DNA from 3 places in the Allobacillus sp. SKP2-8 genome. Region 2 is predicted to be linked to each of the others. Evidence: riboswitches for the same ligand, from Rfam matches in the RefSeq annotation. Region 2 holds a riboswitch; each other region holds the start of a gene.
What was found. A riboswitch is a leader RNA that binds a small molecule or an ion and turns the genes downstream of it on or off. The one in region 2 is predicted to bind S-adenosylmethionine.
Positions count from the first base shown of each region.

Region 1: linked by a shared signal. The riboswitch ahead of metK (methionine adenosyltransferase) and the one ahead of metX (homoserine O-acetyltransferase MetX) in region 2 are both predicted to bind S-adenosylmethionine.
Region 3: linked by a shared signal. The riboswitch ahead of FPQ10_RS08420 (methionine ABC transporter ATP-binding protein) and the one ahead of metX (homoserine O-acetyltransferase MetX) in region 2 are both predicted to bind S-adenosylmethionine.

Region 1 is NZ_VMHF01000014.1:710-8,575, forward strand. It holds gene FPQ10_RS10135 (DUF2332 domain-containing protein) at 1-744, opposite strand, end outside; gene FPQ10_RS10140 (hypothetical protein) at 806-1,348, opposite strand; gene FPQ10_RS10145 (hypothetical protein) at 1,339-1,644, shown strand; gene metK (methionine adenosyltransferase) at 1,829-3,031, opposite strand; SAM riboswitch class I at 3,225-3,330, opposite strand; gene FPQ10_RS13455 (NUDIX hydrolase) at 3,433-3,996, opposite strand; gene pckA (phosphoenolpyruvate carboxykinase (ATP)) at 4,282-5,871, shown strand; gene FPQ10_RS10165 (TraB/GumN family protein) at 6,374-7,366, shown strand.
Region 2 is NZ_VMHF01000005.1:33,571-46,298, forward strand. It holds gene codA (cytosine deaminase) at 1-315, shown strand, start outside; gene FPQ10_RS06350 (MFS transporter) at 1,157-2,425, shown strand; gene FPQ10_RS13015 (hypothetical protein) at 2,443-2,598, shown strand; gene FPQ10_RS13020 (hypothetical protein) at 2,650-2,823, opposite strand; gene FPQ10_RS06355 (MarR family winged helix-turn-helix transcriptional regulator) at 2,943-3,422, shown strand; gene FPQ10_RS06360 (ring-cleaving dioxygenase) at 3,434-4,375, shown strand; gene FPQ10_RS06365 (ring-cleaving dioxygenase) at 4,395-5,378, shown strand; gene FPQ10_RS06370 (AEC family transporter) at 5,632-6,561, shown strand; gene FPQ10_RS13025 (hypothetical protein) at 6,577-6,753, shown strand; gene FPQ10_RS06375 (O-acetylhomoserine aminocarboxypropyltransferase/cysteine synthase family protein) at 6,830-8,146, opposite strand; gene metX (homoserine O-acetyltransferase MetX) at 8,161-9,210, opposite strand; SAM riboswitch class I at 9,305-9,415, opposite strand; gene FPQ10_RS06385 (cupin domain-containing protein) at 10,042-10,491, shown strand; gene FPQ10_RS06390 (helix-turn-helix transcriptional regulator) at 10,816-11,025, shown strand; gene FPQ10_RS06395 (hypothetical protein) at 11,022-11,435, shown strand; gene FPQ10_RS06400 (hypothetical protein) at 11,744-12,193, opposite strand; gene FPQ10_RS06405 (MFS transporter) at 12,515-12,728, opposite strand, start outside.
Region 3 is NZ_VMHF01000009.1:14,020-26,747, reverse strand. It holds gene FPQ10_RS08430 (thioredoxin family protein) at 1-71, shown strand, start outside; gene FPQ10_RS08425 (TlpA family protein disulfide reductase) at 649-1,068, opposite strand; SAM riboswitch class I at 1,156-1,263, shown strand; SAM riboswitch class I at 1,363-1,482, shown strand; gene FPQ10_RS08420 (methionine ABC transporter ATP-binding protein) at 1,556-2,581, shown strand; gene FPQ10_RS08415 (methionine ABC transporter permease) at 2,574-3,242, shown strand; gene FPQ10_RS08410 (MetQ/NlpA family ABC transporter substrate-binding protein) at 3,261-4,097, shown strand; gene FPQ10_RS13090 (YuzK family famiily protein) at 4,309-4,479, shown strand; gene sufC (Fe-S cluster assembly ATPase SufC) at 5,618-6,397, shown strand; gene sufD (Fe-S cluster assembly protein SufD) at 6,425-7,732, shown strand; gene FPQ10_RS08395 (cysteine desulfurase) at 7,732-8,958, shown strand; gene sufU (Fe-S cluster assembly sulfur transfer protein SufU) at 8,948-9,397, shown strand; gene sufB (Fe-S cluster assembly protein SufB) at 9,449-10,846, shown strand; gene FPQ10_RS08380 (hypothetical protein) at 10,939-11,205, opposite strand; gene FPQ10_RS08375 (DUF3219 family protein) at 11,317-11,622, opposite strand; gene FPQ10_RS08370 (LLM class flavin-dependent oxidoreductase) at 11,812-12,728, shown strand, end outside.

The DNA.
Region 1 (7,866 bases), on a different contig from region 2:
TCCTTCTATTAGATTAGGTGGATTTACCCTTAATTGTTCTACTGCATTTTCAAAGTTTTTTAGTCGTTCTTTATGTTCAGGCCAAATAAGTGCTTTTAACCATAAACATTCGTCTTCATCGGTAAGATTGGTAACGTTTAAGTCTATGCCCAGTCGATCACTGACCGGTGGAATTGATGTTAATAATTCATAAGGTATTTCACCATTACGTACCATGGATGTTAAATGAACAGTGGAATTTTGATTGCCAAAGACTTGCTCGTCCCCATAAGAATAGGAATAATGATCCCATAGCAACTGCAATCCTGCACTTGTCCCGATTTCTATGAGTGAAAGTGGTCTCTTGATCTGGTTGTATATATAACAAAACACAGGATACAGATAGGCACATCGCCGTACCTCATTTGTTTGGACTAGCTTCTTTCCTAAGATGGCCTTTATTTTATCTTTATTTTTCATGCAAAAATCTTTTAAAAAAGGAAAGGGATTATCCTCTCTACTCACCTGATCGACGATGCTAGGATAGAATTCCTTCAATTCATGTTCCTCACCTTGTAGCAACAAATAATGAACAGCGCCAAAAAGTAAGTTAGGGATCGGTTGCCCTTCTCTTGCATACATGCTTAAATCCAACAATTCATTATCTGTTGCAATTTGGTTCGATAAATTTTCATAGAGATCACTCGATCCGTGACATTCTAATGTAGCAAAGTTCTTAAATCGTTCAGCGATCCTTTGGGACATAACTTCCCCTCCATATCGTTAGCTCCATTTTTTCCCAAAACACCATTCAACTTAGCTTCCATCATTCATCTTTATTGTTTTTAGTGAAGCCAATTTTATAAAAAATCTTTCCGCTTCTCAGTAAATAAAACCCGAATACAAATTGAATCACTACCATTACGAGATTCTGAACAATGAATTGTGTTTGCTCGTTCGTACCTACACTGTTAACAGAAGATGTGAAAATGATATTGGATATAATCTGAAACGCTTTTGGAAGGGAATAGATGATTAAAACTAATCCGACCATCTTCATAAAAAGATAAAATAATGAGCCAATCTTATCTTCGTCTTTCGCAGACAAATTGTTAAAGGCTAATTCCACAACGGCTTTTCCATCTTTAAGTAGGTAAAACCCAATGATCAAAAGAATTACAGGGTACACGACTTGAAAAATTAGCGAAAAACGATAAGAACTTAAATTCTGATTCGTCATCATATCCGGTTGATTATAAATAGACATAAATTGAAAAACCACCGGAGTAATATGGACTAAGCCCCAAATAATCGTAAGAACCCCGACGATTTTCAATCCAGACTCAAAAAGAGCTTTTGGTGGAACCATTTAAAGACCCCCCTTTTCACTTGGCTTTGTTAAAGTCCGTTGTTAATGATTCAATATCGGTTTCTCCACGATTTATCAGCGGCTTCGCACAGTTTATCGGCGACTCCGCTCGATTTATCGACGGCTTCGCTCGATTTATCGACGGCTTCGCTCGATTTATCGGCGGCTCCGCACAGTTTATCGACGGCTCCGCACAGTTTATCGACGGCTCCGCACAGTTTATCGACGGCTCCGCACAGTTTATCGACGGCTTCGCTCGGTTTATCAGCGAAAAGCTTTCACCCACAGGCAATTAAAAATCAACACTAATCTTTAACAGAGCCTTTGGGCGCCATAACTTTATTTATAATCATCGTACCACAAATCTAAATATTTTGAATTATATTTTACATTACTTAAATTCAAAATGTAATCGAGTGATTTAATAAAAAAACAGCTGCTATACACTATGTATAACAACTGTTTTCAAGAATCTATGATTTAGTTATTTTCAAAGAAACGCTTTAACTCATCTACTTTATCTGTACGTTCCCATGTGAAATCTTCATCTGTTCGTCCAAAGTGTCCGAAAGCTGCTGTTTTCTTATAAATCGGCCGCTTCAGATCAAGCATTTTCGTTATACCTGCAGGGCGCAAATCAAATACTTCTGGAATAACTTCAGCCATCCGTTCTTCAGAGACAGCGCCTGTTCCAAATGTATCAACATTAATGGAAACGGGCTGTGCTACGCCAATTGCATAAGCCAATTGCACTTCACACGTTTCAGCAAGTCCCGCAGCGACGATGTTTTTCGCGACATAGCGCGCAGCATAAGCGGCTGAACGGTCAACTTTCGTCGGATCCTTACCACTGAATGCTCCTCCGCCATGACGAGCATAACCACCGTATGTATCTACGATGATTTTTCTTCCTGTCAACCCGGCATCCCCCTGAGGTCCGCCGATGACAAAGCGTCCTGTTGGATTAATGAAGATTTTTGTCTCATCATCCATTAACTCTTCTGGTACGATCGGTCGAATGACGAATTCCATAATATCATTCTTGATCTGTTCCAATGTAATTTCCGGATGATGTTGTGTAGACAAGACAATCGTATCAATTCGTCCTGGTGTACCATCTTCCTTATACTCAACCGTTACTTGCGTTTTCCCGTCTGGTCGTAAATACGGAATCACTTCCGTTCGACGAACATCGGATAAACGCTTCGACAGCTTATGAGAAAGTGAGATCGGCAGAGGCATTAATTCCTCCGTTTCATTCGTTGCAAAACCGAACATCAAGCCTTGGTCACCTGCACCAATTGCCTCAATGTCTTCATCCGTCATTTGTCCTTCTCTTTTTTCATAAGCAACATCGACTCCAGCAGCAATATCTTCGGATTGCTCATCAATGGAGGTCAATACAGCACATGTCGCATAATCGAAACCATATTTCGCCCGTGTATATCCAATTTCTTTTACTGTATCACGAACGATTGTTGAGATATCAACATATGAAGTCGTTGAAATCTCTCCGGATACTAAAACAAGACCTGTTGAAACCATTGTTTCACATGCTACTCGTGCATCTGGATCTTCTTTTAAAATTTCATCCAAGATGGCATCTGAGATCTGGTCACTGATTTTATCTGGATGGCCTTCTGTAACCGATTCAGATGTGAATAATCTTCGTTTCCTTTCCATATCTATTTCCTCCCAAGAATTATTACGGCACTCTCTCCTGGTCAGACGACAGCATCACTCTTCATACGGCTTGTAATCGAGTGATGTCAGAGACGTAGTTTTAATATCAATTGAAAACGAACGTCTTCAATCCAACAAAAAAACCTTCCCCATTTATCCATGACAAAAGGGAAAGGTGATTATCCGCCTTCCGCTCTTATCGTCCAAGGGACACCTTGCATCAGGTTAGCACCTGTCACAGCTTGTGATGGTTGCCGAGCTTCATCGGGCCTGTTCCCTCCGCTTTCTCTGGATAAGAGTTATTCCGTTTCTGCATTATCATATCGCTAAATAAGGGAACTTGTCAATTTATATTGTCAATGATTAACTAATTCGACTTTACTGAAAACGTGAACGTCCATCTACTGGTGCAGCGCTTGAATCTGCTTAATCGCACGAGCCATTAATTGGTCCGGAATTTCTGAAACATGTACCCACCTGACATCGTGATCTTCATCATTTTGACCGATTTCTGTCTCATCTGTCACGAAAAGATAACGGAAATCATAATGAAAATGGCCTGGTTCGCCTTTTTGTTTATTCGTAGGGATGTAATGAATATTGACATCAAAAGGATACAGCTGTTCTTTATGTACTGAATGAAGACGCACATCGATGCCTGTTTCTTCCTTCACTTCACGAATGGCTGCTTCCTCTGGTGTTTCTCCTGGATCCACATGGCCACCTGGTTGTAACCATCTTTCCAATGATTTATGAAATAACATCAATATATGATCCGGCTTATTCGGATGAAGAACAAATCCGCTACCGGTAATATGTCCCGGTGACACGCTTCGGTCAAATAATTCTTCGCGGTCTTTAATGAAGGAAATAAACGGGATGAGGTTCTCTGCCTCTTCAGGAAATTGAAGCATATACGTTTGGAACTGTCTCAAAGTTTCTTCTTTATTTGTTTTCGTTTCCATTTAAATAACCTACCTTTCAAAAAAATCAGCTTGTAAACTTCTTAATAAAAGCATAACATGTTTACATTAAATACGATATTTCATGATTAAGCGACAGATTTAGAGTATGAAAGATAAAACAATCCATCAAATTTTAATAAAAGGTTGGTAAAGTACCTCTGAATGTTGTTATAATTTAGTCACAATTATTTTCACCATTAGTATGGATTAATATATCTAATGTGTTATACTAATAACCAGATTGAAACAGCACACTTTAACTTAAACGTAAAGGATGATGAATGAATGAGCACAAATACACTTGATTCGCTCGTCTCTCGCTTAACCGATTTAGACGTGAATCATCAAAATCTTTCAGTTGCTGAACTTGTTGAAAAAGTATTGAGCCGTGAGGAAGGCGTCCTGTCTTCTACCGGAGCCATTCGCGCAACAACTGGAACATATACAGGAAGATCACCGAAAGATAAATTTATCGTAAAAGATGAAGAATCCCAAGATCATGTTGAATGGGGAAGTGTCAACCAACCAATCAGCGAAGAAAAGTTCGAAAATCTATTTCATAAAGTTATCGATTACTTGGAAACTCAGAATGAATTATTTACTTTCAAAGGCTTCGCCGGTGCGGATGAAAAATACCGCCTGCCGATCCAAGTCATTACACAATTTGCTTGGCATAACCTATTTGCCAATCGTCTATTTATCCGTCCTTCAAAAGAAGAGCTAGAAAATCATCAGGCTGGATTTACAGTCGTTTCTGCTCCACATTTCAAAGCTGACCCTGAAGTAGACGGTACAAATTCTGAAACATTTATTATTGTTTCATTTAAGCACCGAATCGTTTTAATTGGCGGAACAGAATATGCTGGAGAAATTAAAAAATCCATTTTCTCTGTCATGAACTATATGCTACCGACTAAAAATGAAGTGCTTCCAATGCACTGTTCAGCGAACGTCGGCGCAGAAGGTGATGTTGCTTTATTTTTCGGACTTTCCGGAACAGGGAAAACAACTTTATCCGCCGACCCGAGCAGAAGCTTAATCGGTGATGACGAACACGCATGGAGCCAAAACGGTGTATTCAATATCGAAGGCGGATGCTATGCAAAAACCGTGAATCTATCTGCTGAAAAAGAACCACAAATCTTTAATGCCATTCGTTTTGGTTCTGTTTTGGAAAACGTTATTTTGGACGAAAACCGTGAAGCAGACTATGATGACACGAGCTTAACAGAAAACACGCGTGCCGCTTACTCAATTGATAATATTGATAATATCGTCCGTCCAAGTCGTGCCGGACATCCGAATACAATTATCTTTTTGACTGCTGATGCTTCAGGCGTATTGCCTCCAATCAGTAAGCTATCAAAAGAACAAGCAATGTACCATTTCTTAAGTGGTTATACGAGTAAACTAGCTGGAACTGAGCGTGGTGTCACAGAGCCACAAGCGACATTCTCTGCTTGCTTCGGTTCACCATTCTTGCCATTACCAGCTGCAGAATACGCAAAAATGCTCGGTGAAAAAATTGATGAGCACAACTCAGAAGTATTCCTAGTGAACACAGGCTGGACAGGTGGCCCATATGGCGAAGGCTCACGTATGAAACTTGGTTATACACGTGCCATGGTTCAAGCAGCTTTGGAAGGCGATCTGAAAAATGTTGAAACCGTACAAGACGATTTCTTTGGTCTTCACATTCCGACCGAGTGCCCTGGTGTACCAACAGAAGTTCTTCACCCAAAGAAAACATGGGCTGACAAAGATCGTTACGACCAGCAAGCACAAGACTTAGCGAAGAAATTCCATGAAAACTTCAAACAGTTCGATCATGTAACAAAAGATATCGCTGAAGCAGGACCAACGTTTAGAGGATAATTGAATAAAAAGTGGTAAGGACCGGGTGATCCCGGTCCTTTTTTTGTTGGTCATTGTAAGCTGCGGATAATATATGCGCCCATTCTGAAATAATATGGTTCCATCTCACACGGTTATGCGCCCGGGAGCAAAGGATATGCGACCCGCATACGAATTTATGGACCCAAAGTTGCGACTTATGTGCCCAATCTCGAAATATATGAGCCCAACCGTAATTAGCGCGTGCTATTCACCCACCAAGATTAACTCAACCAAATATATGTGCCCATCTTGAAAAAATATGCGTCCATTCCATACGGATATGCGCCCACGAACATAGGATATGCGACCCGCATACAAATTTATGGACCCAAAGTTGAAATTTATGTGCCCGGTCTCAAAATATATGGGCCTAACATGTCGGATGTAGCTTTACTAATCCTGTGTTGTGAAATATACGCAAGGAAAATAATTGTATATAGATTAATTTTTGGTACACTTTTTAATAGGGGGAGGAAAGTACATGAGAAAGATGGTTTATTTATTAGTAGGGGTATTGATTTTACTTGTTGGTTGCCAGGAAGAAGCACAAGATCACGATGAGGACGTAAATGAACAAGAAGAAAAAAAGACAAAAAGTATTGATGAAACGGAGATAAATGAAGAGGATATAATAAGTGTAGAAGATTTTGATTTACCTGATCGGACAAAAGGCTTTTTTTGGACAGGAACAGATGGCAAAAATCAATTTCACTTTTTAGGAACTATGCATATAGGCACAGAGGATATGTATCCATTTGAAGAAGATATCGAATCAGCACTTGAAAACTCAGACTTTCTTCTAGTTGAAAAGCATTTCTCTGAGGATGAACAAGATCTAACCCAAGAATATTTCTATTACCCAAATGGAGAAACATTAGAAGATCATATGCCAGAAGAATTAGTTGATTCAATTAGGGATTATTCAACAAAGATTAAAGCGAGATTTGGACAATTGAATAGCATGAAGCCATACGCGCTCTCTAAAAGAATTATAAACTATGAAATAGGAAAAAAAGGTCTTACTAGCGACTATAGCGTGGAAGAATATTTGACAAAAACAAAACCAAAAAACACGGAAATTATCGGCCTTGAAGGTCGGGAACGTTACGAATTGATTCATAATCAGCCAGATGATTACTATGCTTACATGCTCGAACAGACTATTGATAATATGGATAAGCAAATCAATGAAGGGATAAAGAGCTTTGCTGGTTACCGACTTGGTGATGAATCAATGTTAACCGATATTAAACGTACTGTAGATTCCAACTCTGAAAATCAGAAATACGAACAGATGTATATCGATAATATGATGGTCAAAAGAGATCAAATGATGGCCGATCGAATCGCCGAGATCTCAAATGAATATTCCGGCAAAAATTTCTTTGTTGCAGTAGGAACCGCTCACTTTTTTAATGAAGGAAATGTGCTCGAGTTATTGAAGGACAAAGGATTTGAGATAGAGAGAAACTAAATAACTTTTTCACCTGTAGAACTAGCCGCTTGTATTTTAGATGAAACAGGTTGTGAATGGAAATTAAGTACATGATTAATGTATTCCAACCTGAAGGGTTTTAGATCTTTAAGCGAACTTTTTGTATCTAATTTTGACAAAAGTGAAAAATACTTTGTGACAATACACTTTGATAGTAAATCAGTAGCCTTAATTTATATTTCATGAAATGTTTCAATAGTATTCTGTTTTATACTATAAACCTGTTATAAGCAAGTTTATTTTGCAAATAATTCTTACTTTCGGTATTCGGATATTCTTCGATGGAACAGATTTACTATTTCTTCAACTGGATGTCCCTCTTCAATAATGCTTTCTAAGATTTCTTCAGCAATTAAGTAGGGGTCTTGCATTTGAATATTCTTATTAAAAGAATTAATAATGGCTCGGTTGGTCTCCCTAAGATTTCTTTCTTTATTTGACATTGGCACTATAGCCAATGGTAGGTTGAGACGTTTTCT
Region 2 (12,728 bases):
GACCCGTGGTATCCACTTGGAGATGGAAACTTGATGCATGTCACTGAAATCGGATTGCATGCATGCCATATGACTGATTATGATCACATTGTTTCAGCTCTAAATCTCGTTACAACAAACGGAGCAAAAACGTTAGGAATTGATCAACTATATGGAATTGAGCAAGGAAACGAGGCGAACATGATTGTCATTGATTCGGACTCTGAATATGAAGCCATCCGGACACAAGCTCCAGTGCTTTATTCCATCCGTGAAGGTGAAATCATCGTTGAAACAAAACCTGCAGAAACAAAAATGAATTTCGAAATGGATTAATTTAAATCCGAACGAATATTTCGTTCGGATTTTTTATAGTTGAAAGCAAACGAACTCACTTCCGCTTGCTTAACAAATGTTCTAATCAAAGATAGCGGGCTAAAGTGATGCTCTATCATCGAATAGAAGCGCTCTAATCAAGGATAGCACGCCGAAAAAGATGACTACCCACGAATAGAAGCTGTCAAATCGGCGGTAGCGCTTCAGAAAAGAAGACTACCCCTGAATAAAGGCTGTCAAATCGGCGGTAGCGCTTCAGAAAAGAAGACTACCCCCGAATAGAGGCTGCCAAATCGGCGGTAGCGTGCCACAAAAGAGCGCTACCCACGAATAGAAGCTGTCAAATCGACGGTAGCGCTTCAGAAGAGAAGACTACCCACGAATAGAAGCTGTCAAATCGACGGTAGCGCTTCAGAAGAGAAGACTACCCCCGAATAGAGGCTGCCAAATCGACGGTAGCGCTTCAGAAGAGAAGACTACCCCCGAATAGAAGCTGTCAAATCGACGGTAGCGCTTCAGAAGAGAAGACTACCCCCGAATAGAAGCTGTCAAATCGGCGATAGCGTCCCAAAAAAGAAGACTACCCCTGAATAGAGGCTGTCAAATCGACGGTAACGTGCCATAAAAGAGCACTATCCCCGAATAGAGGCTGTCAAATTAACGATAACGCTTCAGAAATCGAACGCTATCCAGCGAAAACATAGAATCTACTCAAAGACGAACTAACCGCTCAATCATTTCGCTGAACGCCACCTCAATGAATGCTCAAAATAAAAATGAGTGATATAATCAACCTTTGTAAACGAATATACAGTGTCGATTTCTAAAGAGGTGAGCATTGATGGCGGCATTTTTCGGAAGGATTTATTATGGTTGGATTATTGTTTTTATCGGTGCACTTGGAATTTTCTTTTCGGGACCCGGTCAAACGTACTCCAACTCTATTTTCATTGACGCATATATAGAAGATTTCGGCTGGTCTCGCTCACTGGTTTCCAGTGTTTATTCCATTGCAACATTGGTTGCTGGACTCATTATGATTTTCGTCGGTCGGTTCATCGATCGTTTCGGCCAACGTGTCATGATGGTTGTCGTGGGAACTTTATTTGCGATTGCTTGCTTTTGGAATAGTGCCGTTTCGACCATTTGGATGCTTTCAATCGGTTTCTTTGCCATCCGTTTGCTCGGTCAAGGCAGTATGTCGCTCATTCCGAATACACTCGCTGCTCAATGGTTTGTGAAAAAAAGAGGCTTCGCTGTTAGTTTGATGGCACTTGGTAGCTTTATCAGTGCAATGGTCTTTCCGATTATCAATACATGGTTGATTGATACATGGGATTGGCGCTTTGCTTGGCAATTTTGGGGAATTCTATTATTGGTGATTTTCGTACCAGTTGCGTTACTTGGTGTACGTAACAAACCCGAGGATATCGGGCTTGAGCCTGATGGCCCCTTAAAGCAAAAAGAAGAATTAAAACCGATTCTAGGCAGTGCGGTAGTGAAAGAAGCAGAAGAGGACTGGACATTGCAGGAAGCGAAGAAGACACGTGCTTTCTGGGCGATATTAATTTGTGTCGGCATTCCATCAATGATCAACACCGGCATTACCTTTCATATACTATCGATTTTTGGATCGAATGATCTTTCCCCAGGAATCGCTGCGACTGTTTTAAGTTTAATGGCGATGGTAGGTATTCCCATGTCTTTCGTCTCGGGTTTTATTACCGACCGTGTCCAGACCAATTATTTACTTCTAGCCATTTTCATCATTGAATTTATCCTTTTATTAATGCTGCTCATTACGAATAATTTCTTTATGGCAATTCTGTTTGGTATCATATGGGGTACAGCCAACGGGTTGGAACGTATTAGTTTAAATGTTATTTGGCCGAACTATTTCGGTAGAAAATATATCGGAAGCATTAACGGTGTCGGTGTGACGATGACTGTTTTGGGCTCCTCATTAGGACCACTTCCGTTCGGTGTTGGTTTTGATTTATTTCATAGTTACACGCCAGTATTACTCGCTTCATTAATTTTTCCGGTTATAGGAATGGTTTGTGCGATCCTTGCAAAAAAACCGGATAAATCTGAAGTGTTAGCAAAATAGCTTGTGAGGTGTTGACGATGAGATGTGGAGAAAAATGTTTTGTTGTGGAAATGGAAACGAACGGGGAGTCGCAGACGAAGCAATTAAATGCGCGAACCCCAGCTGAAGCTCGAAAAAAGATTCGGAAACAGACAGGTGAACAAACGAAGATCATTTCAGTCTTGAAAAAATAAAAAGCCAGCTCTTCCGCCTATTAAAGGGGATGAGCTGGTTTTTTAATGGATTCATCGATTCGATAACTGCTGGAGTGCTTTGTTCACCTGTAAGAAACCGATTCCTGAAACCAATGCACCTGTAGCGCCGATCATGGCTGCAATTCCAATATCCCCGAACATCATCGATCCTAAAAGAATCCCAACCACTCCAATGACAATTAAAATAATTCCAATTGCTTTCATATAGAAGCCCCCTTTTTCTTTATTGTAATCGAACCTTCTGAAAATAGTAAGGATACTAAAAAGCATTATGGTTGAATTACAAATAATCATCTTGTAAAATTAATATTAATTCGAGATAAATGAATTTGAGAGATACAAAAGAGGTGATTCGTTTGGCAGAAGAACGAGACGAGGGATTATCTTTAAAACTTTTTATTGTTTTGACACGTGCGTTAGATGCTATTCAAAAGCGTGTCATTGAAGATATTAAACATTTAGGATTGAATCCGACTGAATTCGCGGTTCTTGAGTTAATTTATAACAAAGGAGACCAACCCATTCAAAAAATCGGTGAAAAGGTTTTGATTGCAAGCAGCAGTATAACTTATGTAGTCGATCAGTTAGAAAAGAAAGAGTTACTTGAAAGGAAACTTCATCCAAGTGATCGTCGTGTTAAATTAGCAACAATCACTCAAAAAGGCAAGACGCTTATGGATGACGTATTTCCAACACATAAAAAAGGGTTACAAGAAATCTTCGCTGGACTCGATGTCGAAGAAAAAGAACAGCTCATTGAGCAGTTGAAAAAACTTGGGCTACATGCTCAAAACTTAAATTAGGAGGCGTGTATATGGGAAAACAAACAAAAGGAATTCACCATATTTCAGCCATCGTCGGCCATCCGCAAGAAAACGTCGATTTTTATGCAGGTGTGCTTGGATTGCGATTAGTCAAAAAAACGGTTAACTTTGATGACCCGGGTACGTATCATTTATATTTTGGTGATGAAGAGGGAAGTCCAGGCACGATCATTACCTTTTTCCCTTGGGCGAATGGTCGTAAAGGAAGAATAGGAGATGGTCAAGTAGGTGTGACGACGTATGTTGTGCCAATAGGGTCATTGGAGGATTGGAGAAAACGACTGGAAAGTTTCCAAATTTCAATTAGAGAAACGGAACGCTTTGGTGAAACGTATTTGCAATTTGATGACCCACACGGACTTCATCTTGAACTCGTTGAACGTGAGGCTAGAGAGAATAACTCATGGGAATTTGATGGCATCACGCCAGGTATGGCGATTAAAGGATTTGGCGGGGGCATTTTATATTCATCCAATCCGACTAAAACGGCCAATTTACTTGAAGACCAGATGGGTTTAACGGAAATCGATGCGGATGATGAATATATTCGTTATCAATCGCAGGCAGATATCGGGAACATCATTGATGTAAAAATGGCATCAAATGACCGAGGCATGATGGGTGTAGGAACAGTGCACCACATTGCATGGAGAGCAACTGACGATAATGACTTAAGAGACTGGCAAGAACATTTACATCAAAGTGGATTCGGCGTCACAGAAGTCAAAGACCGAAACTATTTCAACTCTATTTATTTTAAAGAGCACGGTGGAATTCTGTTTGAAATGGCGACCGATTCCCCAGGTTTCGCGATTGATGAAAATAGAGATGAGCTTGGTAGTGAATTAAAGCTACCGCCTCAGTATGAAAATCTTCGCGATCAATTAACTGAATCATTATATCCAATTGAAGTTAGAAAGCGATCGAAATAAATTTATGGAGGAATTTTTAATGGAACAATTAAAGGGCATGCACCACGTAACAGCCATTACAAGCAGTGCGGAGAAGAACTATGAATTTTTCACATATACGTTAGGTATGCGCTTAGTGAAGAAGACAGTGAACCAAGACGATATTCAGACGTATCATTTATTTTTCGCGGACGATCAAGGGAATCCAGGAACAGACATGACATTCTTTGATTTTCCTGGTATCCCTAAGGGACAGCACGGAACAAACGAAATCGCCAGAACATCCTTCCGCGTACCAAGTGATGAAGCACTTGATTATTGGGTGAAGCGATTTAATCGCCTAGAAGTTAAACACCAAGGAATTCAAGAACAATTCGGCAAGAAAATACTTCCGTTCGTTGACTTTGATGACCAACAATATCAGTTGATTTCTGATGAAAACGATAACGGGGTTGCACCTGGAACGCCATGGCAAGACGGCCCAATTCCACTGGAATATGCAATCACTGGTTTAGGCCCGATTATCGTCCGCGTTGATGACTATGAATTTTTCAAAAAAATGATGGAGCAAATCTTGAAATTTAAGGAAATTGACAAGGAAGATTCATTCCATCTATTTGAAACGGGTGAAGGCGGAAATGGTGGCCAAATAATCGTAGAATACAACACGGTTTTACCAAGGCATCAACAAGGTTACGGAACCGTTCATCACGCCGCATTTCGTGTTTCAAACAAAGAAAAACTGGAAGACTGGATTAACCATTTCCAAAAAGTTGGATTACCGAACTCTGGATTCGTTGAACGATTTTATTTCGGTTCATTATATGCTCAAGTCGCACCACAAATTTTATTTGAAATTGCGACAGACGGACCAGGATTCATGGATGACGAGCCATACGAAACACTTGGTGAAAAACTAGCATTGCCACCAAAATTGGAACCACAACGTGAGGAAATTGAAAAAATGGTTCGCCCGATTGACACAGTCAGAAGTACGAAGACGTTCGAAAAAGAATATGAGTAAAATGGAGCCCAACGTCATGTTGGGCTTTTTTGATATGAGGGTAAGGCACATATATTTTTAAGTTAGTCACATATATCTTTAAATTGGGATCATATTTTTTGATGAGGGGTTCATAGATCAATGAAATAGGGCCAAATAGATGTTTACAGGCCCATATTTTTCTTATTTAGGCTCATATCATTCCAACCCGCCTAACCTCAACAGCTAAATTATGGTAAGATACAGGTAGAACAAACGAAGGTATGGATTGATCATGCAAATTTTATTCAATATTATTATGGGTATCATTTTACCATTGCTAATCTTAGTTGCGGTCGGTGCATTATTGCAGCGAAAATTTACGTTAGATTTAAAGACATTATCAAAGATCTTGACGTATTTACTGTTACCTGTTGTCGCATTTGTCAATATCTACGAGAGTGATATCAACTTAAACGTTCTCTTTGATGTCTTGTTTTTTCAAGGAATTTTATCCATTTTACTAATGATATTTTCGTATAGTGTCGTCAAATTACTTAAGCTTGATAAAGGGATGTCAGCGGTTTACAAGAATAGTGTTGTATTGATCAACTCTGGAAATTACGGAATACCCGTCAGCCAGATGATTTTTCACCAACATCCACTAGGGATGACCATCCAGATTATCGTGATGCTTATTCAAAATTTCATTACGTATACATATGGTTTAATGAATTCAGTTTCTGTTCATGCAAAAGGAAAAGGGGCTGCTTTCGGTCAATTTCTGAAGCTTCCGATGTTATATGCTTTGTTATTGGGAGTGGTTTTGAAAGCATTGAATATCAGCATCCCAACGGTTCTATGGCAACCGCTAGAAAACTTATCGGACGCTTTTTTGGCCATTGCTTTGTTGACACTTGGTGCGCAGCTTGCCTATGTCCAGTTAAAAAAGTTTAATAAACTTTTATTGTTGTCAATCCTTGGTCGTCTGTTTGTTTCGCCAGCTTTGGCGTTAGGGCTGATTTTTATTCTCGGATTGGATGGTATTGTCGCACAATCATTGTTTATCGCTAGTTCTTTTCCGTCCTCAAGAAATAGTGCGCAATTCGCCTTGGAATTCGATCATCATCCAGAGTTAGCTGGCCAGATTGTTTTGGTTTCTACAATTCTAAGCAGTTTGACTGTTGGTGTCGTGATCTATGTTGCTGAAGTGCTATTTGGATAATGGAAGGTGAAGGTAATGAAAAAAGTTTTAACAGATTTGACTTGGGTTGTGCTTCAATTGTCCGCGGTGATTGCTGCATTCATTGGCGTTCTTTTAGCCGGGAATGGAAATGGTTATTGGGTTTTTTTCATCGTTTTGACCTCTGTTTTGACGTTTTTGGCAATTACACGTGCTACTAAACTGGCTGAATAAATTTATAAGAAAAAATTCGTAGTAGTTGGATAGAAAAACGACAACCGAATATAGTGGTTGTCGTTTTTCTTTTTGTTTATACGGTTGTTGTTTCTGTGTTCGATGTTATCCCTGTAGCTTTGGCAATAGCTTGCTCTAAGTCATCGATTAAATCATCGACGTGCTCAATGCCGACAGACAAGCGAATTAAATCTTCAGTGACCCCAGAGGATTGCAGTTCTTCTTCGTTTAACTGCTGATGAGTTGTGCTTGCCGGGTGGATGATCAAGCTTTTGGCATCCCCGACGATTGCGAGGTGCGACCACAGATCTACTTGGTTAATGACTTCTGCACCTGCTTCGTATCCACCTTTAATGCCAAAGACGACGACAGACCCCGCACCTTTTGGTAGATACTTTTTGGCGAGTTCAACGGATTCATGGTTTTCTTGTTCAGGATACGTAACCCACTCGACAGCTGGGTGAGATTCCAGGTAGTCAACGATCTTTCGCGTGTTAGCTACATGTTCTTTTAATCGAACATGAAGCGTTTCGATTCCAAGGGCAATCTGGAAAGCGTTGAAAGGACTTAAAGCAGCACCGGTATCACGTAAAACCTGTACGCGGGCCTTTGTGATGAAAGCAGCTTCTGGTAAAGCTTCGGCATAAACTAACCCATGATAGCTAGGGTCAGGCTGTGTGAAACCAGGGAATCGTTCATTATCCCAGTCAAACTTTCCACCATCGACAATGATTCCACCTAATGTTTTACCGTTTCCACCTAACCATTTTGTTGCCGAGTGGACGACGATGTCAGCGCCGAAGTCAATTGGACGACAGAGATAAGGAGTTGCGAAGGTATTGTCAATGATGAGCGGCACGCCGGCTTTATGTGCGATTTTAGCGACTCTTTCAATGTCTAAAATGTTTAAACCTGGATTTCCGATTGTTTCGGCAAAAATGGCTTTCGTTTTTGGAGTGATGGCCTCTTTAAAATTCTCTGGATCTTTCGGGTCGACGAATCGAGTAGTAATGCCATGTTTCGGGAATGTCGTCGCAAACAAATTGTATGTCCCACCATATAACGTTGAGGCTGAAATAATTTCATCGCCAACTTCCGCTACGTTGAAAATTGCTGCTGTGATTGCCGCCATTCCACTGGAAAGCGCCAATGCACCGACACCACCTTCCAATTGAGCAACTCGTTCTTCCAATGCGCCGACTGTCGGATTTCCAATTCGTGTATAGATATAGCCTTGCTCTTTTAAGCCAAACAAATCAGCTGCATGCTCTGTGTTATTAAATTGGTAAGCATTCGTTTGATAAATCGGCAATGCACGTGAACCGGTTGCCGGGTCTGCTTCTAGTCCTCCATGAATACTGACAGTTTCCAAACGATAATTTTTCTTAGTCATGTAAATCGCTCCTTTTAATTTTTAATAGTTTCTAAAGACATTGATTTTTCTTGAATAAAAGGTCCCCATTTTTCAAACTCAACCAAAAATCCATCATGTCCGAAGATTGTTTCGACCTCGTGATATTCTGCATACGCCCCAGCTTTCTCAAGATCTGTCACGAAGCGGTTAATTTTTTCTGGTGGATAAAGCAGATCATTTTGAAATCCCAAAGCAAAGATCGGCACATTCAATTGCTCAAGTACTTGTTGATAGCTACCTCGGCCTCGGGTGATATCGTGTCCGTTCATCACTTCCAATAATCGAATATAACTATATGGATTGAAGCGGTTCGCAAGCTTTTCGCCTTGGTAATTTAAGTAAGACTCAACATCGTATACACCATTTTGTTGTTGTCTGGAAAATCGCTTGCTGAACAATTCTTCCGGTCGATAAGTGACCATACCGACCATTCGTGCCAAATGTAATCCGTCTTTTGGCTGTTCACCATTTTTAAAAGCCGGATCGCGTAGGATGGCTTGCTTTGCGATGTGATTAAAGGCGATCGCATAATCGGAAAAAACAGGTGTGACGGCAATGGGGAAGATGGCCTCCATGTAATCGGGATACATAAATCCCCACTCCAATACTTGCATTCCACCTAAGGAACCACCGATGACCGCTTTCAATTGATCGATGCCCAAAATGTTGAGTGCAACAAATTGAGCTTCAACCAAATCACGAACGGTGAGTGTCGGGAATTGATCCTGATAAGGTTTACCATTCGATTGCAGTGAACCCGGTCCAGTCGAACCATCACATCCACCTAACACATTGAACGTAATTACTTGATAGCGTGTCGTATCGATGTATCCACCGTCTTGAATCAATCCATGCCACCAACCAGGATTGGATTCAGTCCCTACAGCGAATTGGTTTCCAGTTAGTGCATGACAAACGAGAATGGTCGGTGCATCGATCGGACCACATTGTTCGTAGGCAAGGTGGATCTCATCCAATTGTTCGCCGCTTTCCAAACTGAAATTTGGAATGGAAACTGAACCATGCTGCACAGTCTTTGTCATTGATGTTCTCCTTTCATTTTGATCTCACGGTATTAAAAAGACCTCCCTGCTTTGAGCAGAGAGGCCAGAATATACGATGTCGACATTTTGGTCCCTCTCATCTCTCAAAGCAGATTTGCTTTGCTGGAATTAGCACCTTTTAAAACCGTTGTTTAAAGGTTGCCGGGCGTCATCGGGCCAGTCCCTCAGCCACTCTAGATAAGAGTTTGAAAAATATTAATTTTTTGAGTTAAATGATATGTTAGCACGTTGAAGGAGAAGTGTCAACGCGTAAAATGATTTTTTGTATCTCTATATACCTGGTCGGCTGTGAAAATTGCATGGAAATTCTTATAGGAGGTCTCTAGACGTCCGAATGGCTGAAAAAATAGAGAGCGTCTATCAAGCACGGAAGCTGAGCGAATATTGCTGCTTCCGTAGAAGAGAGCGTGTATCGAGCACGGAAGCTGGGCGAAAATCGAAGTTTCCGTAGAAGAGAGCGTGTATCGAGCACGGAAGCCGAGCGGAAATTGAAGTTTCCGTAGTAGAGGGCGTCTATCGAGCACGGAAGCTGAGCGATTATTGCTGCTTCCGTAGTAGAGAGCGTCTATCAAGAACGGAGACCGAGCAAATTTCGTGACTTCAGTAGTTGAGAACACGTATCAAGAACAGAAGTCGGGTAATTATTGCCATTTGCCGGAAAATTTATAGAGAATGTCTATCCTCCGAGTGGCTATGAAAATTGCACAAAGAGTCTTATAGAATGAATCGCTGTCGATACAAACCAATAATCACAAAAATGGTTATTCGCATAGATTAAACTGAAATATATTTTTGAAAGGAAGTTGGTTTATGAATTACGGATACCTAAATCATCCATATAACCATTCCATGCCTGATTGTGGTTGTCACCCATTTGTTGTCAATATTGCCGGCGCTACCCGGTCCAATGAAACATTTCGTACAGCGATTTGGACGGGAGAACATTTTCAGGTGACGTTGATGACCATTATGCCTGGTGACGATATAGGCTTGGAAATTCATCCGAATACGGATCAATTTTTACGGATAGAAGAAGGGCATGGATTTGTTCAGATGGGAGATCAAAAGGACCGGTTAGATTTCTGTGTGGAAGTTGGACCAGGTGATGCGGTGATGGTACCAGCAGGAAAATGGCACAACATGACAAACATCGGTCCATTTCCATTAAAACTGTATTCAATTTATGCGCCCCCTGAGCATCCCTATGGAACTGTACATGCAACAAAATTAAATGCGATGGAATCAGAACACGGGTATTAAATGTAGAAGCACGAAAAGATCATTTGAAGAAACAAGAGGAATGCACATGCAAAGTGCGTTTCTCGTTACATATATTTTTCGAATTATCAATGTTCAATAGCAACCTTAACTTTGATTTGGCAGGCCCGTTAGAAATGAAAAATTGGCGCTATAAGACTAAGTAGTTCCGTTTCTGTGGAGAAAATTCGAAATATCAATAAAGTTTTTGATAAAACGCTTTTCCATCGAAAGGATTAGCGCTTTTTCATAAATACGATGTAATGTATAATTTGAATTATGTAATTTATATGTTACAGTAACACTGTGTGAGGAGGGATTATATAAGTGAAAAATAATGTGAAGATAGCTCGTGTTCAAAGGGACTTAACCCAACAGCAACTAGCTGAAAAAGTAGGCATCACCCGTCAGACAGTTAGTTTAATTGAAAAAGGAAAATATAATCCCACTTTAAAATTGTGTCTTTCGATTTGTGATGTCGTAAATAAGTCATTGGATGAATTATTCTGGGTAGAGAAGGAGGAGCGAATGGAATGATCAAAAAAATTAAAGATGAACGATTGAAACTGCAAAACTTACAGAACATCAGGATTTTATTCTTATTTGAGAACATTGCGATTATTGGTATATTAGGGTATGACCTAGTCACCAAAGGAATGGATGGAATGAGAGCTAATCCGTTATGGTATGTTCTTATTTTGACAGGAGTTATTTCCGCATACTTGTCTATGGGGATCAGTGTAGATCATGAATCAAGTAAAAAGTCTCCGAAAAAGGGACTGGTCATTTCAGTAATTGTAAGTTCGATTATTGCCATTGTATTTGGGGGTTTAATTACCTTTACAGGTGATATTTCAACTGGAATACTTGTAGGAGGAATATTCTTTGTTTGTTTCCTTGTTCCATCAATTTACATTTATTTCCTGCGTACAAAGCGACAAAATTAAATTTCAACAATCGGGCACAGTCGTGACACACTCATTGCGCATGAATAAAACATCATCCTTGAAAATGAAAATACATTGCACCAAGCGGAATTAGAACAACTTGTGTTTTGCAAGTCGAAAACAGTTGGAGAAATTGTATTCAATTATTGGGATTAACTTCTAAGTTAACAGATTGAGTCTTTCAACGTCGTTTTCTAATTAACTATATTCATGTCTAAACATTGGAAACCACTCGACGAAAAAAGAATCTCCTATAAATTTACCATGAAGCTGGGCGCTCCCAGAACTATTAATTAACAACATTTCAACTAATGTCCAGGATGTTTGCTTTCCCAATTAAAATCAGTATTCTCAATAATATCATATAATTTATTCTCTCCTACTACTTTATACGCAGCGTCGGGTAAATGAACAAACTCTTTACCTAATGCGATGGTATAATAACTACCATTCGCAGCGGAATAAGTACTAGTCGAAGTTCTAATAGTGATTAAATAATCAATCGAAGGAGTTTTATCTGTTTCTTTAAGCTCCATTTTTTTAGGTTTCTCTATAATGCTTTGAATTACTTCTTGGGAATTTGAATGCACCAGTTTGTGATTTCGCTTGTCATCAATTTCAACTTCCACTATACCTTTACGATCAATTGACAATTCAGATATTGCAGATTCATACGTAGTATATTTACTTTGATCATTGATAAACCATGCTACCGCAACAAACACAATAAGCATTGTAATCAGAATTTTTTTCTTCAAATCATCTCTCCTTTTTTAATCATAATCATATAGTTACTCTTATTAAAACATATAAGTATTATAATGGTAAAAATGGCTTAAACCTTCATTTGAAGTTTAAGCCAATATTTTCATTTGTTTATGCTAACAATTCTCAATAACTTTTCTATCTTTATTAATGATATAAAAAAACGCTTGGAGTACTAAAACCCAAGCGTTTTATATGCTTTTTATACTGCTATTATGGTGCAAGATGCAGTGCAATCAGTACGTTATTTAAACGATTATTTTATTGCAGAATCAGAGCCACTTTCCAAAAAAAGTGGATTTACCTCAAATTTATTATGCTTTTTTCCCATAAGGCAATAGATGGTAAAGTGTCATGAGGATTGTACCACCTAATGCGATGAATCCTAATACAAAGTACAATGTCGATCCACCGTATTGGTCAATAATTGCACCACCGAGAAGGGAGCCAATTATTCCTGATACACCGAAGAAAACGGCATAGAAAAGTAGGTGCCCGGTCGACTGCAAAATACGTGGAATTAGTCGT
Region 3 (12,728 bases), on a different contig from region 2:
CATTTCACTCTGTGCCATATTTATTAAAAGAACTTGGACCCTACTTGGTCACGGAGAAAAATAAAATATAATTATACTTATACATCTGACATGCCGAACGAAGGATACTCCTTGCGTTCGGTATTTTTTATGGAAGGCAAGAAAATGGAAAGCCGTTGATAAACGTCATGAAGCCGTTGAAAAATGCAGTGAAGCCGCCGAAAAAACATGAGAAGCCGTTGAAAAATCGGTAAAAGCCGTCGATAAAATATGCGAACCCGTTGAAAAACGTCATGAAGCCGTTGAATAATGAGTAGAAGCCGCCGATAAATCCTCCGTTAAGTTCGATCTTTCCATAAAAATAGGCTGTGACAAAGTTATAAACTTAGAAGCACGAATATTAATCTAACTTAGCGTAGGAAATATACGGAGACTTCTGCGGTCAACTAAATGCGGCCACGTCCTGTGGCCAACGTTGACACTAGCCCGTCCTGGGCGTCGGGAGCAAAAGCCTAGGTGAGACCCCGCAGTGCGAAGCACGAGGAGGCTCAACAGCTGCCCGCGAAAAGCGGAGTATATTTCCGAAGCGGGTATTTCCGCATTACTAAATTAGAATGTTCGTATCTGAGTCAACTTTAAAGATATTGTCCCAGCCTCATTTAGAAACGCTTATGCCAATGCTTTACTGATTACCTGCAAAATCTCCACAAAGTCAGCTTGATCACCGAATCGACCGACCACTTCACCATTCTTATCAATGACGATTGTCGTTGGGACGGAAGTGCAATCATAAAGGTCATATACTTCACGACCGTTATCTTTCAAAACGGGCTGGGTTAAAAATTGCTCTTGATATTTCAACGCTTCTTCCTCTGACCGCTCACGACCAGTCACGTTAATCGTAATCATTTCTAATTCATCGTTACGCGTTGTTTTATAAAATTGCTCTTTTTTCGGCAAGTCTCTTGCACAGTCTGGACACCAAGATACCCAAAAAGTAAGAACAATGACTTTTTTGCCGAGTACTTCATCTAGAGAGAATGTTCGGTCTTCATTTAAGTAAGGTAATTCAAACTGAGGTGCTTTCATTTTATATTTCCCCTTTTTCAAAAATAAGATTGACGACCAACTCGCTTCATGCTAATATTAACATTAATACAAATCGCATAGCAAAATTTCTTATCAAGAGTGGCGGAGGGAACGGCCCTGTGAAGCCCGGCAACCATCGAATTTATTCGAAAGGTGCTAATTCCTGTTCATGCTGAGTGCATGGCAAGATAAGAGAGAGATCAAACGTTTCTTTCTTGTTCTTGCAAGGGAGATTTTTTTATGTGTTAACAACGTATCGCTTTAACGTGTTAAATTAACAATTTTATAGATAAACTCTTATCAAGAGAGGTGGAGGGACTGGCCCGATGAAGCCCGGCAACCACTGGATGATGTTTAAAATCATCCAACAGGTGCTAATTCCAGCAAAGCAGGGGATGCTTTGAAAGATAAGGGAACGAAGGCCCGATTCCTTTCTGTTCTCTTATGCAGGAAGGTTTTTTTATTTACTAAAGAAAGAGGGAGTTACATGATATCGATTAAAAAGCTTTCGAAACATTTTCAAACGAAGGATCAAACGGTTCAAGCAGTCGATGATGTTTCATTAGATATTGAAAAAGGTGAAATCTTTGGTGTGATTGGTTATTCTGGTGCAGGTAAAAGTACGTTCGTTCGTCTGTTGAATCGACTGGAAGAACCGACGAGTGGAGAAATCACACTTGACCAGCAGTCATTGACCCAATTAGGAAAAAATGATCTGCGGAAAAAACGACAAAAAATAGGAATGATCTTTCAGCATTTTAACCTACTTTGGTCTCGTACCGTTTATGAAAACATTGCATTTCCTTTAGAAATTGCTGGTGTCGATAAACAGAATAGCAAAGAAAAAGTGAATGAATTGATTGAGCTTGTGGGATTAAAAGGAAGAGAAAACAGTTATCCATCACAGCTAAGCGGTGGTCAAAAACAACGTGTTGGCATCGCCCGAGCGCTCGCAAACGATCCCGAAGTGCTGCTTTGTGATGAAGCAACTTCCGCCCTCGATCCGGAAACGACGGATGATATCTTGGATTTACTTGTATCCATTAATGAAAAACTGAAATTGACGATCATCTTAATTACGCATGAGATGCATGTCATTCAAAAAATTTGTCATCGCGTAGCAGTTATGGAGCAAGGGAAAGTCGTTGAAGTCGGTGATGTGTTGGAAGTGTTCATCAATCCGAAAGAGAAAACGACGAAACGATTTGTTCAGCAATTATCACCGCTTGAACATGACCCTGAACGGTTGAAAGATTTCATTACGGAAGATGAAAGCAAAGAAGTGGTGAAGCTACATTTCGTCGGCGGTACAGCGAGACGGAGTTTGATCAGTGAAGTCGCAAAACAGTTCGATGTTTACGTGAATATATTGCAAGGATCAATTTCACAAACTCAGGAAGGCTCTTACGGTACATTGTTCGTTGAACTGGATGGGGAGCGAAAAGTGATTGAAGCATCGATGGAGTATATTCGCAACTCAGGTGTAGAAGTAGAGGTGGTTACAAATGCTTAACGAATTATTCCCAAATGTCATCATGGATGACTTATGGACAGCAACGTATGAAACATTATATATGACGGTTATTTCAGTAATCGGCACTTTTATTCTCGGAATTATTCTCGGTTTAGTTCTTTATTTAACCGATCGAGGAAATCTTTGGAGCAACCGGTTGGTGAACGGAATCACAGCGACGTTCGTTAACGTTTTCCGTGCCATCCCGTTCATTATATTAATTTTATTGCTCATTCCATTTACAGACTTTTTGATGGATACCATCCGTGGACCGAAAGCAGCTTTACCGGCATTGATTATCGGTTCGGCACCGTTTTACGCACGGTTAGTTGAAATTGCCTTAAAGGAGGTAGATAAAGGGGTAATTGAGGCAGCAAAGTCAATGGGGGCAAAAACCCACACGATTATTTTTAAGGTTTTATTGCAGGAATCAAAACCAGCACTAGTCGGAGGTCTGACGGTTACAGCAATTGCGTTAATCGGTTATACAGCTATCGCAGGAGTGATTGGCGCAGGCGGCCTTGGTGATTTAGCTTATATGAATGGTTTCCAACGAAGAAATAATGATGTTGTCTTTGCATGTACCGTCTTTATCGTCGCCATCGTCTTCATTTTTCAATGGGCAGGCGACTTTACGGCAAAAAAAATGGATAAACGATAAAAGGGGAGTTTAAAAAACATGAAAAAATTATTATTGGTTTTATTAGGAATTACATTGATTGTGACATTGGCAGCGTGTGGATCATCTGATGAAGAAAGTAATGGTGATTCTAACGGAGAAGATACTACTGAAATTGTCGTTGGTGCAACAAGCGTTCCTCACGCTGAAGTGTTAGAGGAAGCAAAACCGCTTCTTGAAGAAAAAGGAATTGACCTAACGATTGAAACGTACCAAGAGTATGTATTGCCAAACGAAGACTTAGATAACGGCACACTCGATGCAAACTACTTTCAACACATTCCTTACTTTGAATCACAGCAAGAAGATATTGGGTATGATTTTGTGAATATTGGCGGCATTCATATCGAACCTTTAGGCATTTATTCTAAGAACATCGAAAGTATCGATAATGTAGAGGAAGGAACAGTCGTACTTCTAAGTCGTTCTGTTGCCGACCACGGAAGAGTTCTTACTTTGCTTGAACAGAATGATTTGATCAAAATAGATGAAAATGTAAACAAAGACGCTGCAACTGTTGAAGATGTGGTTGAAAACCCATTGAATCTTGAGTTTGATGCAAGTATTGAACCAGCAATGCTTCCGGAATTTTATGAAAGAGAAGAAGATGCATTAGTCGCAATCAACACAAACTACGCAATCCAAGCGGGCCTTGAACCGAGAGAAGATTCGTTAATTATTGAAGAGTCCGACTCACCTTATGTGAACATCATCGCAGCGCGCGCAGAAGATGAAAATAACGAAGCGCTCCAAACTTTGGTCGAAGTTCTTCGTTCTGAAGAAATCACGAATTTCATTGAAGAAAAGTATGAGGGCGCTGTCGTACCGGTTAAATAAAATCTGAATCTTTAGCATTCGAGAGAAATGTTCAGTTATCCATACCAATTATAAGAATGAGGGGTATAACATCAAATAAGATGTTTATACCCCTCTTCATTCGGATAAACCTAATCTATAAGGGTTTTTGAATCCTTAACATTCGTGGTATTCTATATAACATCAAAGACGAAAGGAATGATTTTTCATTATTAATGACAATGAGATTGACTTGAATTACACAGAGGATATGGAGAAATCCATGCAGCAATCTCACGGAATGGGGTACAAAGAATACAGTATGAACCTCAATCGAAGACTACAAGTTGAACAAAAGCGAGAGAATGATTATAAGAAGTGTAATAACTTAGTTTCAGAAGTTGGACGACAATTACATCGTTAATGAATAAAAAAAGCCCATCAACTCCAGCCAAATTATTGGTTGGAGTTGTTTAAATTAGGTGGTGGATCTTTAGGTTACATAAGACCTTCTGGGAGTTTTTGTGAAAAATATCCCGTAGTAGAGAGTGGTTATCAAACACGGAAGCCGATCAATATTAGAATCATCCGTTGTTGAGCGTGCCTATCAAGCCCGGAAGCCGACCAATTTTAGAGCCTTCCGTAGTAGAGAGCGCTTATCAAGCACGGAAGGCGAACAATAATTGAATCTTCCGTAGTAGAGAGCGTCTATCAAGCACGGAAGGCGAACAATAATTGAATCTTCCGTAGTAGAGAGTGCTTATCAAGCCCGGAAGCGGATCAATTTTAGAGCCTTCCGTAGCTGAGAGCATCTATCAAGCCCGGAAGCGGATCAATTTTAGAGCCTTCCGTAGCTGAGAGCATCTATCAAGCCCGGAAGCGGATCAATATTAGAAACTTCCGTAGCTGAGAGCATCTATCAAGCCCGGAAGCCGACCAATTTTAGAGCCTTCCGTAGCTGAGAGCATCTATCAAGCCCGGAAGCCGACCAATTTTAGAGCCTTCCGTAGTAGAGAGCGCTTATCAAGCCCGGAAGCCGATCAATTATAGAAACTTCCGTTGTTGAGCGTGCCTATCAAGCCAAGAATTCGAACAATTATTGAAGCTTCCATCAAAGCACGTTCTCGACGGCATTTCGCGCTGCACAAGCACTCATTTAAGTATCGAGACGAGAACGCCAATCAAGCCCGGAAGCCGATCAGTATTAGAATCTTGTTTATAGAAGGCTACTAACCCCGCGTTTAAAAAACTGAGTCGGAGAGTCCTATATAAGCGAGATTCTGATTCTCATCATTCGGCCTTTCATTCTCACCATGAAAAACTCCTTCTATATCAATCTAAAACTCCACAATTCCAATGCCAAGAAATCAACATTTTACGAAAAATCAATAACTTACGTCGTTTCAGTTTAATATTCCTTGTATCTTTACTATAATAGAGGTTGTGCCGAATAAAGGTCATTCTTCGGCGGATGGTTGATTATAAATTATAAATGTTATAAACTAAGAATGAGAATAGATTGGGAATGACCAATATATATCATAGAAAATGGAGGTATTGATATGGCTGGATCAACTTTAGAGATTAAAGATCTGCATGTCGAAATTGAAGGGAACGAAATCCTGAAAGGGGTTAACCTAACGATAAAGGGTGGAGAATTCCACGCAGTGATGGGACCGAATGGTACAGGTAAGTCTACATTGGCGAGTGCTATCATGGGTCACCCGAAGTTTGAAGTGACGAAGGGATCCGTTCATTTAGATGGAGAAGATGTTCTTGAAATGGAAGTAGACGAGCGTGCTAAAGCCGGTCTATTTTTGGCTATGCAATATCCAAGTGAAATCAGCGGTGTCACAAACTCTGATTTTCTACGTTCTTCAATTAATGCGAAGCGTGAAGAAGGCAACGAAATTCCATTAATGCAGTTTATCAAAACAATGGATGAGAACTTGGACTTCTTAGATATAGATAAAGATATGGCTCAGCGTTATTTAAACGATGGATTTTCCGGCGGTGAGAAAAAGCGGAATGAAATCCTTCAGTTAATGATGTTGCAACCAGCAATCGCGATTTTAGACGAAATTGACTCCGGTCTAGACATTGACGCATTGAAAGTTGTTTCTGAAGGAATCAATAAAATGCGTAGTGAAAACTTCGGTTGCTTAATTATCACTCACTATCAGCGTCTACTGAACTACATCACACCAGACCATGTACACGTTATGATGCAAGGTCGTGTTGTGAAGTCTGGCGGACCAGAACTAGCTCAACGCCTAGAATCAGAAGGTTATGAGTGGATTAAAGAAGAGCTTGGAATCGAAGACGAAACTGTAGGCCAGTAAGTGATCATAAAGATTGGAGGGTGAATAATGGCAGTAGATACAAAACTACCATACGATGAACAATATATTACTGAGTATTCTCAGAAACGGAACGAACCTGAGTGGTTTCGTGATATTCGTTTAGAAGCTTTACGTCAATCGGAAGATCTCCCAATGGCGAAAGCAAATAAGACACGGATCATTGATTGGAACTTCACGAATTTCAAACATGATGTAGCTGGTGAACCAATTCAGGACTTCGATACACTTCCTGAACAAGTTCGTGTTCTTTTAGGTGAAGAAGGAAGCGCACAAAACTTGATTATTGTCCGGAATAACGATGTAGCGTATGCAAACCTTTCACAAGAATTGAAAGATAAAGGCGTTATTTTTGAAGACATATTCACTGCAATGAACGAACATAGTGACCTTGTTCAAAAGTACTTCATGAAAGATGGCGTTGCGATCGATGAAAACAAAATGACTGCACGTCATGCGGCGCTAATGAACAGCGGTATATTCGTGTACGTTCCAAAAAACGTTGTTGTCGACGAACCAATCCAGGTTGTTTTTTGGCAAGAAGATGACGAAGCGGGCATGATCAATCATGTTTTATTAGTCGCTGAAGAAAATAGTGAAGTCACGTATCTTGAAAATTATTACTCAGCAAATGCGAATAAAGAATCTGTTGCAAACTTGGTCAGTGAAGTATTCGCTCACCAAAACGCAAAAGTTTCTTATGGTGCTGTCGATCACTTGGCAGAAGGGACAACGGCTTACGTTAACCGTCGTGGCGTTGCAGACCGTGATGCGAATATCGAATGGGCACTTGGTCAAATGAATGACGGAAATACGATTTCTGACAATACTACCCATCTAAAAGGTGACAATTCTTTCTGTAACGCAAAGTCCGTTTCTGTTGGTCGTGGAAAACAAAGACAGAACTTCACAGCGAAGATTGTAAACTGGGGTAAAGATTCTGATGGTTATATCCTTCAGCACGGTGTCATGAAGGATCGATCTACAGCTTACTTCGATGGAATTGGTCAAATTGAGCATGGAGCAACACGAGCGAATGCGGAACAAGAATCTCGCATTTTGATGTTGGATGAAGGTGCACGCGGTGATGCCAACCCAATCTTATTGATTGATGAAGATGACGTAACCGCAGGACACGCAGCTTCTGTCGGCCGTGTTGATCCAATGCAGTTATACTACATGATGAGTCGCGGGATCTCTAAAGAAAATGCAGAGCGTCTGATTATTCACGGATTCTTAGATCCAGTTGTTCGTGAAATTCCAATCAAAACTGTTCAAAAACAATTGAAAGAAGTTATTGAAGGGAAAGTATACTAATGAATATGGCAGAAGTTCGCAAGCAGTTTCCAATACTGGATCAGGAAGTTAATGGTCATCCATTAGTCTATCTCGATAGCGCTGCGACTTCCCAGAAGCCTCAAGTAGTTATCGATGCGATAGATGATTATTACCGTCGCAATAACTCGAACGTTCACCGTGGTGTTCATACACTGGGTTCACGTGCTACTGAAAGTTATGAAGGTGCACGCGACAAGGTGAGAGAGTTCATCAATGCATCATCCATCAAAGAAGTTGTTTTCGTTCGAGGCACAACGACCGCAATCAACATGGTTGCGTCTAGTTACGGCCGACAGAACTTGTCCGAAGGGGACGAAATTGTTCTGACGAAAATGGAGCATCATAGTAACATCATTCCGTGGCAGCAAGTAGCGAAGGAAACAGGCGCTAAGTTGAAGTATCTTCCACTTTATGAAGATGGAACGATTTCACTGGATGATGTACGTGAAACGGTAACCGATCGAACGAAGATTGTTGCTGTGACACATGTTTCTAACGTTTTAGGTACAATCAATCCTATTAAGGAAATTGCCGAAATTGCACATGAGCATGGGGCAGTCATCGCTGTTGACGGTGCACAAAGTGTTCCGCATATGAAAGTTGATGTGCAAGAATTGGATGTTGATTTTTATGCCTTCTCAGGTCATAAAATGATCGGTCCTACAGGAATTGGTGTACTCTACGGTAAGCAATCGTTGTTAGAGAACATGGAGCCGGTTGAATTCGGCGGTGAAATGATTGATTTCGTTCATTTGTATGAATCAACATGGAAAGAGCTGCCTTGGAAATTCGAAGGTGGCACACCAATTATTGCAGGAGCAGTCGGACTGGCCACGGCCATCGACTTCCTGAATGAAGTTGGTTTAGATGAAATTGAAAAACATGAACATGATGTTGTTCAATATGCAATGGAGAAAATGAATGAGATTGATGGAATGACAATCTACGGACCGGATGCACAGGAACGCGCAGGTCTTGTTACGTTCAACTTAGAAGGCGTCCATCCTCATGACTTGGCGACAGCGCTTGACTCACTCGGCATTGCAGTTCGAGCAGGTCACCATTGTGCACAGCCATTAATGCGTGAACTTGAAGTCGTTGCAACTGCAAGAGCGAGCTTTTACCTGTATAATGATAAGAAAGATGTAGATCATCTTGTCGAAGGACTAAAAAAAGCGAAGGAGTATTTCGGAGATGTCTTTTAACAATCTAGATACACTCTATCGACAAGTCATCATGGACCACTACAAAAATCCGCGAAATCGCGGTACAATAGAAGATGAAGGTTCGATTACCGTTGAGATGAACAATCCAACATGCGGAGATCGGATCGATTTACAGATGAAAGTAGAAGATGGAATCGTCCAAGACGCTAAGTTTGAAGGTGAAGGATGTTCCATCAGTATGGCATCTGCTTCTATGATGACGCAGACTGTAACAGGTAAACCAGTAGAGGACGCCCTCAAAATGTCAGAGATTTTCTCTGAAATGATGTTGGGCAAAGATATAGATGAAAAGGAATTTAATCTGGATGACATGGGTGATGTGCAATCCTTGCAAGGAGTAGCAAAATTCCCAGCCAGAATTAAATGTGCGACGCTCGCATGGAAAGCCATGGAGAAAGGCGTCGGTGACGAACAGTAATCAGGCAGTTACGCCTGGTTCACTGTTTAATCATTACAAGGAGGGTGAAGTATGGCTAAGAAAGCACCTGAAGTAGGCGATTACAAGTATGGTTTTAGTGACCGCGACGTATCGATTTTCCGTACTGAACGTGGTCTGACTGAAGAGGTAGTTCGTGAAATTTCTCGCCGTAAAGAAGAACCAGAGTGGATGCTTGAGTATCGTTTGAAAGCATATGAAATATTTCATAGTAAGCCAATGCCACAGTGGGGTGGAGACCTAGGCGAATTGGACTTTGATGAAATCACTTATTATGTGAAGCCATCTGAGCGTTCTGAGCGTTCTTGGGATGAAGTACCTGAAGAGATTAAACAAACATTCGATCGTCTGGGAATTCCAGAAGCTGAGCAGAAATATCTTGCAGGTGTTTCAGCGCAGTACGAATCGGAAGTTGTTTATCACAACATGGAAAAAGAGTTAGAGGAAATGGGTGTTATCTTTAAAGATACGGACTCTGCTCTACGTGAAAACGAAGACTTGTTCCGTGAGTATTTCGGTAAGTTGATTCCATCTGCCGATAACAAATTCTCAGCACTAAACTCTGCAGTTTGGTCTGGTGGCTCATTCATCTATGTACCGAAGAACACAAAAGTGGAAACACCACTTCAAGCTTACTTCCGTATTAACTCTGAAAATATGGGACAGTTTGAGCGTACGTTGATCATTGTAGATGAAGGCGCATCTGTACACTATGTTGAAGGTTGTACAGCACCTGTTTACACTTCCAGTTCACTTCACAGTGCGGTTGTTGAAATCTTTGTGAAAAAAGATGCGTATTGCCGTTATACAACGGTCCAAAACTGGGCGAACAACGTTTATAACTTGGTTACGAAAAGAGCAACAGCAGAAGCGAACGGTACAATGGAGTGGATTGATGGTAACTTAGGTTCTAAGTTGACAATGAAATACCCATCCATTCTGTTGAAAGGCGAAGGTGCTCGTGGTTTGACACTTTCCATCGCATTAGCTGGTAAAGGACAACACCAACACGCTGGTGCCAAAATGCATCACTTGGCTCCAAATACGTCTTCTACAATTGTTTCGAAATCCATTTCTAAACAAGGTGGTAAAGTAACGTATCTTGGATTGGTTCACTTCGGTAAGAAAGCTGACAACGCACGTTCGAACATTGAGTGTGACACGTTGATCATGGATAACGAATCCACATCTGATACGATTCCTTACAACGAAGTGTTGAACGAAAACATTTCCTTGGAACACGAAGCGAAAGTTTCTAAAGTATCAGAAGAGCAGCTCTTCTACTTGATGAGCCGTGGTTTGAGTGAAGAAGAAGCGACAGAAATGATCGTCATGGGCTTCATCGAGCCATTCACAAAAGAACTACCAATGGAATATGCAGTTGAAATGAACCGCTTGATCTCCTTCGAAATGGAAGGATCTATCGGTTAAGGCTATGATAAATCCCCCATCACCAAATTGTGTGATGGGGGATTGTTTAAATTACTGGAACGTGAAGAGGCTGGGATCACATTGAACTAGATTTAAATATTACGAGTGAGTAGGCACTGACTGATGTCAGTGCTTTTTTGTGCGTGAGAAAACGTTAATATTGAAGGCTTTTCAATTAACCCTGAAGCCGCGCGCAAAAACCCTGAAGTTTCACGAATTAACCCTGAAGGGCCGCGCATCAACCCTGAAGCTTCACGAATTAACCCTGAAGCTTCGTGAATTAACCCTGAAGGACCGCGCAATAACCCTGAAGCTGCGCGCATCAACCCTGAAGTTTCACGAATTAACCCTGAAGCCACGCGCATCAACCCTGAAGTTTCACGAATTAACCCTGAAGCCGCGCGCAATAATCCCGAAGTCGAGGAAATGTAACATTTATAGCACTAGAAAGGCATCCGCGAAGTGAAAGTTTAATCGCTTTTCTCGATCAACGTTAACGAATAGTCACCAACTTGGTTTTCTTTATATAAATTTGTAACGGATGTCGTGTATTTCTGAATGGTAGCAGGGAATCTTACGTTTAATGCAGGAACGTTTACGTCGAAGTCGTTTTTGTATAAAAAAGTAGCGACACGATGATAGTCTTCGCTCGTTACTTTGAAATCAACGTGTACTGTTTTTCGCTTTTTTCCCGATTGAGGATCGACCACTTCATCCGTATAAAGATTGGTTGCTTCTATTTTTAAATCATCATTTAATATAACTGTTTGTTTCATCGTTTAATCACCTCACTGATCTGTGGAAACATCTTATCATGTAAGCGTTCTTCCCCCCAAGTCAATTGCTTAGGTCATAATCTCTAAGCAGATTATTCTATATGCCGGTCAACGAGTGATAGAATAAGGTTTGTAATGATGAACATACTTACAATCTAAGACTGAAGTGTTCGTGAAAGGATGTTATATATGAAGTTAAGCGTTTTAGATCAAGCACCAATCACTAGCGGAAATACCGCTGTCGGTGCACTTGAAAAAGCGGAAGAGTTAGCTATTGTAGCTGATGAGTTAGGATATACGCGGATGTGGATGGCAGAGCACCACGGAACGAGAGCATTTGCGAGCTCTGCTCCAGAAGTGACTGCTGCACGATTAGCTGCAAAAACGAATCAAATTCGAATTGGGACAGGCGGCGTCATGATGATGCACTATTCACCATTAAAAATGGCCGAAGTATTTAAAACATTAAGCGCATTCTCGCCAGGACGAATTGATTTTGGTGTTGGACGTGCACCTGGTGGAGACCCTCAATCGATGTATGCATTAGCTGAAGGTCGTCAACCAAGAGTGGATAATATGTATGAAAAATTCGATCACACCTTGCAACTCATCAATGACGAACTGACTGAGGATAAATTGTATGCAATGATTGCAAGTCCACGAGGCGTTACATTACCTGAAGCATGGATGCTCGGTTCAAGCGGAAACAGTGCCCTTGAAACAGCAAGAAGAGGGGTAGGTTACTCGTTTGCACAATTTTTTAATGGACAGTTATCCAACGAAATTTTAAATATGTACCGAGAAAATTTCATTCCATCTCCTTTTATGGAAAAACCTGAAATCAATGTTGCCTATTTAGTGACAGCAGCAGAAACAAAAGAGGAAGCTGAGTATGAAGCAAAGCCACAAGATATCGCTCGATTGTGGTTGATGCAAGGGAAAATGGGGCAATTGCTAACACCTGAAGATGCCAAAGATTATCCGTTGTCTGAAATGGACCTAATGAAAATAGAAGAGAGCAGAAAACTGCACATTGTCGGTTCCGCAAAGGAAGTTGCTGAGAAATTACAAGTTGAGCAAGAACAATATGGATTTGATGAAGCGAT